2 regions of the Thauera sp. SDU_THAU2 genome follow, and region 1 is predicted to be linked to the other one. Evidence: predicted binding sites of a transcription regulator. Region 1 holds the regulator's gene; the other holds the start of a gene.
The links. Region 1 encodes FNR, which switches genes on or off when oxygen is low (the NO sensors DNR and NnrR bind a similar motif). Its sites were predicted from a motif close to TTGANCTAGNTCAA; they were not measured.
Positions count from the first base shown of each region.

Region 2: the regulator FNR is predicted to act here: its motif matches at 1,574-1,587, upstream of AAFL97_RS11825 (DUF2249 domain-containing protein).

Region 1 is NZ_JBBWUN010000003.1:902,760-906,869, forward strand. Features, by position in the region: gene AAFL97_RS05315 (PHA/PHB synthase family protein) at 1-1,102, shown strand, start outside; gene AAFL97_RS05320 (Crp/Fnr family transcriptional regulator) at 1,112-1,795, opposite strand; gene AAFL97_RS05325 (SirB2 family protein) at 1,898-2,287, shown strand; gene fnr (fumarate/nitrate reduction transcriptional regulator Fnr) at 2,347-3,093, opposite strand; gene hemN (oxygen-independent coproporphyrinogen III oxidase) at 3,240-4,110, shown strand, end outside.
Region 2 is NZ_JBBWUN010000003.1:2,219,168-2,223,277, forward strand. Features, by position in the region: gene AAFL97_RS11815 (methyl-accepting chemotaxis protein) at 1-481, shown strand, start outside; gene AAFL97_RS11820 (glutathione peroxidase) at 540-1,127, shown strand; gene AAFL97_RS11825 (DUF2249 domain-containing protein) at 1,153-1,476, opposite strand; gene AAFL97_RS11830 (LemA family protein) at 1,712-2,335, shown strand; gene AAFL97_RS11835 (TPM domain-containing protein) at 2,399-3,334, shown strand; gene AAFL97_RS11840 (TPM domain-containing protein) at 3,335-3,871, shown strand.

The DNA of each region.
Region 1 (4,110 bases):
CCTGCTCGAAGTCATCCACTACGCCCCCAGCCAGCCGCGCGTCCACGCCGAGCCGGTGGTCATCGTCACGCCCTGGATCAACAAGTTCTACGTGCTCGACCTGACACCGAAGCGGAGCATGATCCGCTTCCTGCTCGATCAGGGGCTGGACGTCTTCATCACGAGCTGGAAGAACCCGGATGCGTCGATGGGCGAACTCACGTTCGACGACTACCTGCTCGAAGGCGTTGATACCATCGTGCGCGTCGCGCGCGAGTTCACCGGTGCCCGGCAAGTCCATGCGGTGGGTTACTGCATCGGCGGCACGGCGCTGGCGATGTACATGGCCTGGGCCAGCCGCCGCCACGACGAGGATACGGCGCCGGTCGCCGACTGGACGCTGTTCACCACGCTGGTGGACTTCCACAGGCCCGGCGACATCGAAGTCTTCATCGACAAGAGCAGCATCGACTACCTGTGCAGCAAGATGGCGCAGAAGGGCTATCTGGATGGGGCCGAGATGGCGGCTTCCTTCCGCCTGCTGCGCTCGAACAGCCTGATCTGGCAGTACGTGGTCAATGGCTGGCTGTACGGCGAGACGCCGCCGCCCTTCGACGTGCTGTACTGGAACATGGACTCCACGCGCATGCCGTATGAGATGCATGCCTGGTACCTGCGCGAGCTGTACCTGCACAACCGGCTGATCCAGCCCAACACCCTCGAAGTCGCCGGCGAAAAGCTCGACCTGTCGCTGATCCGCCAGCCCCTGTACGCGGTCGCGGCCGAGGACGACCACATCGCACCCTGGCGCCAGACTTTCGCCATCAACAACCATGTGGTCGGCAGCCGGCGCTACGTGCTGTCGAGCTCGGGGCACATCCTCGGCATCCTGAATCCGATCGTGCATCCGCCGAAGCGGCGCTACTGGGTCGCCGATGCGCGCCGTTCCGACACCACCGACAGCTGGCGCCAGCGCGCCGAGCAGCACCAGGGCAGCTGGTGGGAAGACTGGATGCGCTGGCTCAAGCCGCGCGTCGGCCCGGAGGTCGAGGCGCGGCCGGTCGCGAACGACGCTTTCCCGGCCTTGTGCCCGGCACCGGGAAGCTACGTGCTGGAGCCCTGAGCCGCGTGCTCAGACCTGGTGGCGTGCCAGGCGGGCAGGGTCGTGCAGCGTGATGTGCTTGCCGTGCACGCTGATCAGGCCGGACTCGCTGAGGTCGTGGAAGATGCGCGACAGGGTCTCGGGCGTCAGGTTCAGGCGCGAGGCGATCACCTGCTTGCTGGTGGGCAGGTCGATCTCGCAGGGCGAGTCGCTGTCGGCGACCTGCAGCAGATAGCCGATCACGCGCTGGATGCTCGAGCGCAGCGAGTAGGTCTCGACGTCCTGGATCAGGCCGTGCAGGCGGATCGACATGCCGGCGAGCAGCTTGTGGGCGAAGGAGGGGTCCTGGTCGATCAGTTCGCTGACCACGGCCTGGCCGACGTGGATCAGCGCCGTTTCGGTCAGCGCCTCGGCGAACACCGGGTAGGGCTTGTTCATGAACATCACCGCTTCGCCGAAGCTCTGCATCGGGCCGATGATCTCGACGACCTTTTCCGTGCCCTGCGGCGAGGAGAAGGCGAGCTTGACCTGACCCGAGACGACGAAGTAAAAGCCATGCGGCTGGTCGCCGCGCTGGAACAGGACTTCGCCGCGGGCGATGTGGCGGTCGCGGGTGTAGCGGGCGATGCGCTCGATGTCGGCTGCGGACAGTTCGCCGAAAAGCGGAATGCGCTTGAGCAGCGCGGGGATGTCTATGGGTGGGGTGCTGGCCATGTGCGGGCGCTCCTGATGGGAAGCCGTCTCGTTTGTCGGCCTCCATTCTAATTGAGGGCAGGGGCCAAGGCGGCCGTGCCGCCCCTGGAAAAAAGGAAGAACATGTATTTCGCCATCAAGCATCTTCACGTCACCTGTGTGGCGCTCAGCATCCTGGGCTTCCTGCTGCGAGGCTACTGGATGATCAGCGGCAGCCCCTTGCTGAAGAGCCTGCCGGCGCGGGTGCTGCCCCACGTCGTCGATAGCGTCCTGCTGATCACGGCGATCGTGCTGGCGGTGATGATCCAGCAGTATCCGTTCCAGGCGGATTGGGTGACGGCCAAGGTCATCGGGCTGGTCGCCTACGTCGTGCTCGGCACCATTGCGCTCAAGCGCGGCAAGACGCGCTCGCAGCGGTTGTTCGCGTTTGCTGCCGCGCTCGCGGTGTATGCGTGGATCGTGTCGGTGGCGCTGAGCAAGAACGCTGCGGGCTATCTGGCCGCCGTCGCCTGACGGGGCGGTCGAGGCAGCGAGGCGGGAAGGGGGCAAAAACAGGCCGGAGGCAGGCGCTCTCAGCGCCCGCAGCCGGCCGTCTGATGCTGGACCAGCTTGCGCAGCCTGGTCGTGTCGAGCAGGCGGATGTGCTTCTGCTGCACGGCGATCAGGCCTTCTTCCTGGAAGCGGGAGAAAGCGCGCGACACTGTTTCGAGCTTGAGGCCGAGGTAGGAGCCGATTTCCTCGCGCGTCATGCGCAGGTGGAATTCGGCCGCGGAAAAGCCGCGCGCGGTGAAGCGCTGCGACATGTTGAGCAGGAAGGCCGCGAGCCGCTCCTCGGCGCGCATCGAGCCGAGCAGCATCATCACGCCGTGGTCGCGCACGATCTCGCGGCTCATGACCTTGTGGAACTGGTGCTGCAGGCCTTCGACCTCGTGCGACAGTTGCTCGAGCTTGGCGTAGGGAATCACGCACACTTCGCTGTCTTCCAGCGCCACCGCGTTGCAGCTGTGGTTTTCGGTGCTGATGCCGTCCAGGCCGAGGATCTCGCCCGTCATCTGGAAGCCGGTCACCTGGTCGCGGCCGTCCTCGAGCAGCACGTCGGTCTTGAACGAGCCGGCACGAATGGCGTAGATCGCCTCGAAAGGATCACCCGCACGATACAGGCTCTGCTGGCGCTTGACCTTGCGGCGGCCGCCGACCAGTTCGTCGAGCTGGTGCAGCTCGCTGTCGGACATGCCGAAGGGCAGACACAGCTCCACGAGATTGCATTGCGAACAGGCGGTCTTCAACCCGTTCATGGTGACTGGCACGCTTGCCCTCATCTGCACGATAATTCCGTTTCCTTCAGACACTGTCTCGGGCGCCCTCATCAGTCCATCGGTTCCGGTCTGTTCCTGCCCGTTGATCCACGTCAACCAAAATATTGCGGTGTTCTGCCATTGTTCGGCAGACACTCAAGTTTCAGATCATGACCGACCAGAACGAACTCATCTTCGACCCGCAGCTCATCCGCCGATTCGACATCAACGGTCCGCGGTACACCTCCTACCCCACTGCGGATCGCTTCGTCGAGGCATTCAACGCTGATGCCCTCAAGGATTGGCTTGCCAAACGCGCCATCGGCGGCGTCAGCAAACCTCTCTCATTATACTTCCACATCCCGTTCTGTAACACGATCTGCTACTACTGCGCCTGCAACAAGATCATCACCAAGGATCACGGGCGCTCGGCCAAGTACCTGAAATACCTGGCCAAGGAGATCGAGATGCAGGCCGCCTGTCTGGAGGGCGGCCACCAGGTGACGCAGCTGCACCTGGGCGGCGGAACGCCCACCTTCCTGTCGCACGACGAAATGCGGCAGCTGATGGCATCGGTGCGCGAGCATTTCACGCTGGTGCCGAACGGCGAATATTCCATCGAGGTCGACCCGCGCAAGGTGGATTACGACACCGTCGCGCTGCTGGCTGAACTCGGCTTCAACCGCATGAGCGTCGGCGTGCAGGACTTCGCCGAGGACGTCCAGCGGGCGGTCAACCGCATCCAGAGCTTCGAGGAAACCAAGCTCGTCATCGATGCCGCACGTGGCAACGGCTTCAAGTCGGTGAGCATGGACCTGATCTACGGCCTGCCCAGGCAGAACGTGATCAGCTTCAACCGCACGCTCGAACAGGTGCTGGAGATCTCGCCCGACCGCGTCTCGCTCTACAGCTATGCGCACCTGCCGGGCCTGTTCAAGCCGCAGCGCCGCATCTCGCAGGACGACATGCCCACCGCCGACACCAAGCTGCAACTGCTGCAGCTCGGCATCCGCCGCCTGACCGAAGCGGGCTACGTCTATA
Region 2 (4,110 bases), 1.3 Mb from region 1:
ACAGACCAATCTGCTGGCACTCAACGCTGCGATCGAAGCTGCCCGTGCAGGCGAACAGGGGCGCGGATTCGCGGTCGTGGCCGACGAAGTACGTAAGCTTGCGGAACGTACCTCGACAGCAACCGAAGAGATCGCGTCGATGATCGATGACATCCAGAACAGCAAGGTCCGGGCATTGGGCAGCATCGAATCAGCCGTCATACGCGTGAACAGCAGTACCCGTCTTGCCGCCGATGCCGGCGAGGCGATCAGCCAGATCACCGAAGGTGCCGACCGTGTCGAACAGGTTCTCGACGGCTTCGCCAGCTCCCTGCGAGAACAGAGCGCTGCTGCACAGCGTACGATGGGCGAGATCGACGCCGTCGCCAGCCTCGCTGACCAGACCGCGGCTTCAGCCGCCAGCGTGGCTGCTGCAGTCGGTTCACTCGAAAACAGCGCGCGCGAACTGTCGGAGGCGGTGAGGGGTTTCCGTCTGTGCTGAAGCGTCGGCGAACCTCGGCAGCAATCCGCTGTCGACCGCGCATGCCTCAGGAGAATCGATGATGCCCGCTCGCCATGCTGCCTCGATCCTTGCATCGCTGGCCGTCGCCGTCACGGCGCTCGCAGCGCATGCCCCCGCCCTTGCACAGGCGCCTGCCGTACAACAGGCCCCCTTGCAGGCGCCCCTGTTCGACCACCAGCTTCGCCGCCTGCATTCCGAAGAGACGGTAGACCTGGCGCAACGCTTCGGCGGTCAGCCGGTGCTGGTCGTGAATACCGCAAGCCATTGCGGCTTCACCGGCCAGTTCGAGGGGCTGGAGGCGCTCCACCGGCAGTACAAGGACAAGGGCCTGAAGGTCGCCGGCTTTTCGTCCGACGACTTCAAGCAGGAAGCCAAGGACGAAGCCGAGGCGGCGGAAGTCTGCTTCGTGAATTTCGGCGTCAGCTTCGACATGTTCGCGCCGATCCACGTCCGCGGGCCGGACGCCCACCCGCTGTTCCGCGAAATCGCGCGCCAGTCCGAAGCACCGCGCTGGAACTTCCACAAATACCTCATCGACCGCAACGGCAAGGTCGTCGCGGCCTTCCCCAGCCGCGTCGCACCCGACGCGCCCGAGCTGCGCAAGGCGATCGAGAAGGTGCTCTGAGGCCCCTCCCGACCGCCCCGCGGTTTCAGCCGCCGGAGCAGCCGCAGCCGTTGCCGCCGCCGCAGCTTCCCGCGCCCGCCACGGCGGCCGGCGCGGCTTCGGCACCGGCGCCGAGCTGGATGCGGAAATCGATCACGATGTTGCCGGGCTCCCGGGCGACGTAGTCGATTGCCACCTGGTTGCCGTAGCGCTGCTGGATCTGGTTGAGCAGCGGCAGCGGGTCGTGATCGTTCACGAAGCGCATCGTCTCACCATCCTCCAGCGACTCGAGAGCACCGAAGATGGCAGCATGGCGAAAGCGTTTGGCGACGCCACGGGCGTCGAAAGGGTGGACGGCATTGTCGAACATGGCAGAGATTCCCTCGATTCGGATTCCGGACTTTGGCTTCGCTTGCGGCCGGTCACGCAGTGACGCAAATGCTAAGGGACAGCTCCGGCCGGAAACCTTGAGGCAGAACAAGAAATCAGCCTGCATGCGTCATGCGCCGCTGCCACCGTAACTCCCTCGCGGCAGACCTGCTAAAGTTCCATCGGACAAATCAAACAAACCCGAAGCGGACCACCCCGTCCCAGGAGATCCTGCCATGCTCGCTCGATTCACCCGCCGCGCTCCCGCCATCCTGATCCTCAGTGCCAGCCTCGCCCTGGGCGGCTGCGGCTACAACGATTTCCAGCGCCTGGACGAACAGACCAAGTCGGCCTGGGCCGAAGTCCTGAACCAGTACCAGCGCCGCGCCGACCTGATCCCCAACCTGGTCGAGACGGTCAAGGGCGAAGCCAACTTCGAGCAGGAGACCCTGAGCCGCGTCATCGAGGCGCGTTCGCGCGCCACCGCGATCCAGGTCACGCCCGAGATGATGAACGACCCGCAGGCGATGGAGCGCTTCCAGCAGGCCCAGGGCCAGCTCGGCAGCGCCCTGTCGCGCTTGCTCGCGGTATCGGAGAACTACCCCAATCTGAAGGCCAACCAGGGCTTCCAGGACTTGCGCGTGCAGCTCGAAGGCACGGAAAACCGCGTCACCGTCGCGCGCAACAAGTACATCGACGCAGTGCAGCAGTACAACGTGCTGGCGCGCAGCTTCCCGACCAACCTGACGGCGATGATCTTCAGCTACTCGCCCAAGGCCAGCTTCAGCGTCGCCAACGAAGCCGAGATCTCCAGCCCGCCGACGGTCGACTTCGGCAGCTCCAGCCAGGGCAGCAAGTGACGGCCGGATGGCGACCATGACGAGGCAACAATGACGACAGGCGCCCGGCAGCCCGGCCCGCCCATGCGCTTCCCGGCAGCGCAGCCTGCCGCTCCCGGCCGGCGGCTTCTTGCTTACCTGCTTCTTCTTGCCCTGCTGATCCTGGCTTGGACCGGCAACGTTCAGGCGCAGCAACTGCAGCCGGTGCCGGAACTCACCGCCCGTGTCATCGACCGCAGCGGAACGCTCGACAGCGCGCAGCAACAGGCGCTGGAACAGAAGCTCGCCCGCTTCGAGGCCGAGCGCGGCAGCCAGATCGTCGTCCTGCTCGTGCCCACCACGGCGCCGGAGGACATCGCCGCCTATGCATGGCGTGTCGCCGACAACTGGAAGATCGGGCGCCGCGAAATCGGCGACGGCATCCTGCTGGTGGTGGCCAAGAACGACCGCCGCGTGCGGATCGAAGTCGCACGTGCGCTCGAAGGTGCGGTGCCGGATCTCGCCGCCCATCAGATCATCGACCGGCTGATCACCCCCGCCTTCCGCCAGGGCGATTTCGCCGGCGGCATCGATGCCGGCCTCGACGGGCTGATGGCGCGGATTCGCGGCGAAGACCTGCCCCTCCCCGCTCCCGCCGGACCCGGCAACGATGCGCCGGCGCTGGAAGATCTCGCCGCCCTGCTGTTCATCGCCGTGCCGGTGGCAGGCTCCTTCCTGACCGGCATGTTCGGCCGCAAGCTCGGCGCGGTGGCGACCGGCGGCGTGACCGGCTTCGTCATCAAGCTGCTGACCGGCAGCCTGGCAATAGGCATCCTCGGCGGCATTGCGGCGCTGGTGTTCGTGATCATGCTCGGCATCGGCGGCGGTGGTCGGGGTGGCGGCGGCCGTGGCGGCTTCCACCGCGGCGGTGGCCCGATCATCTGGGGGGGCAGCCGTGGCCGTGGCGGCGGTTTCGGTGGCGGCTTCGGCTCGGGCGGCGGCGGCAGCTTCGGCGGCGGCGGCGCTTCGGGGAGGTGGTGAATGAACAGGCTCGCACGACTTCTCCGCCACCTGTGGCTGGACGCCGACGACGCCCAGCGCGCCATCGGCGGCGATGCGCTGACTCGCCTCGAAGCCCGCATCACCGATAGCGAATCCGCACATACCGGGCAGATCTGCCTGTGCATCGAAGCCAGCCTGCCGCTGCGCTACCTGTGGCGGACGATCCGGCATGGCGAACCGATCGGCGAAGTGCTGCGCGACCGCGCGCTGACCACGTTCGGCAAGCAGCGAGTCTGGGACACCGAGCACAACAACGGCGTGCTGATCTACCTGTCACTTGCCGAACATCACCTCGAGATCCTTGCCGACCGCGGACTTGCGCGCCATGTCCCGGACGCCGACTGGCAGGCCGTCGTCCAGGAATGCAGCGCAAGCCTGCGCGCCGGGCGCCTGGAAGAAGGGCTCAGCCGCGCATTGGAAGGCGTCCACAGCCGGCTCGCGCAACACTTCCCCGCGGCAGGCGACGATCGTGCCGCCAGGGAGAACTCGCTGCCCGATCACCCGGTTCTGCGCTGAACCTCCGCCCCGCTTCGCTGCCCGGTTCCGCGCCGGGCATCATTTTGCCTCTGTTGTTGCAGTGCAACATTTTCAGGAGTTTTGCATTTCCAGCTCAAGAATTGCGAGGTTTCGAGGCATCGCCTGTGCTATTGTCCTCACCGAGGCGGGGGAAGCTGGACAGCAGCACGGTCCGGACTCTGATTGCTCCGGGAGGGCGACGAGACGCCTCGCGAAACCTCAGACAACCATATCGCGAG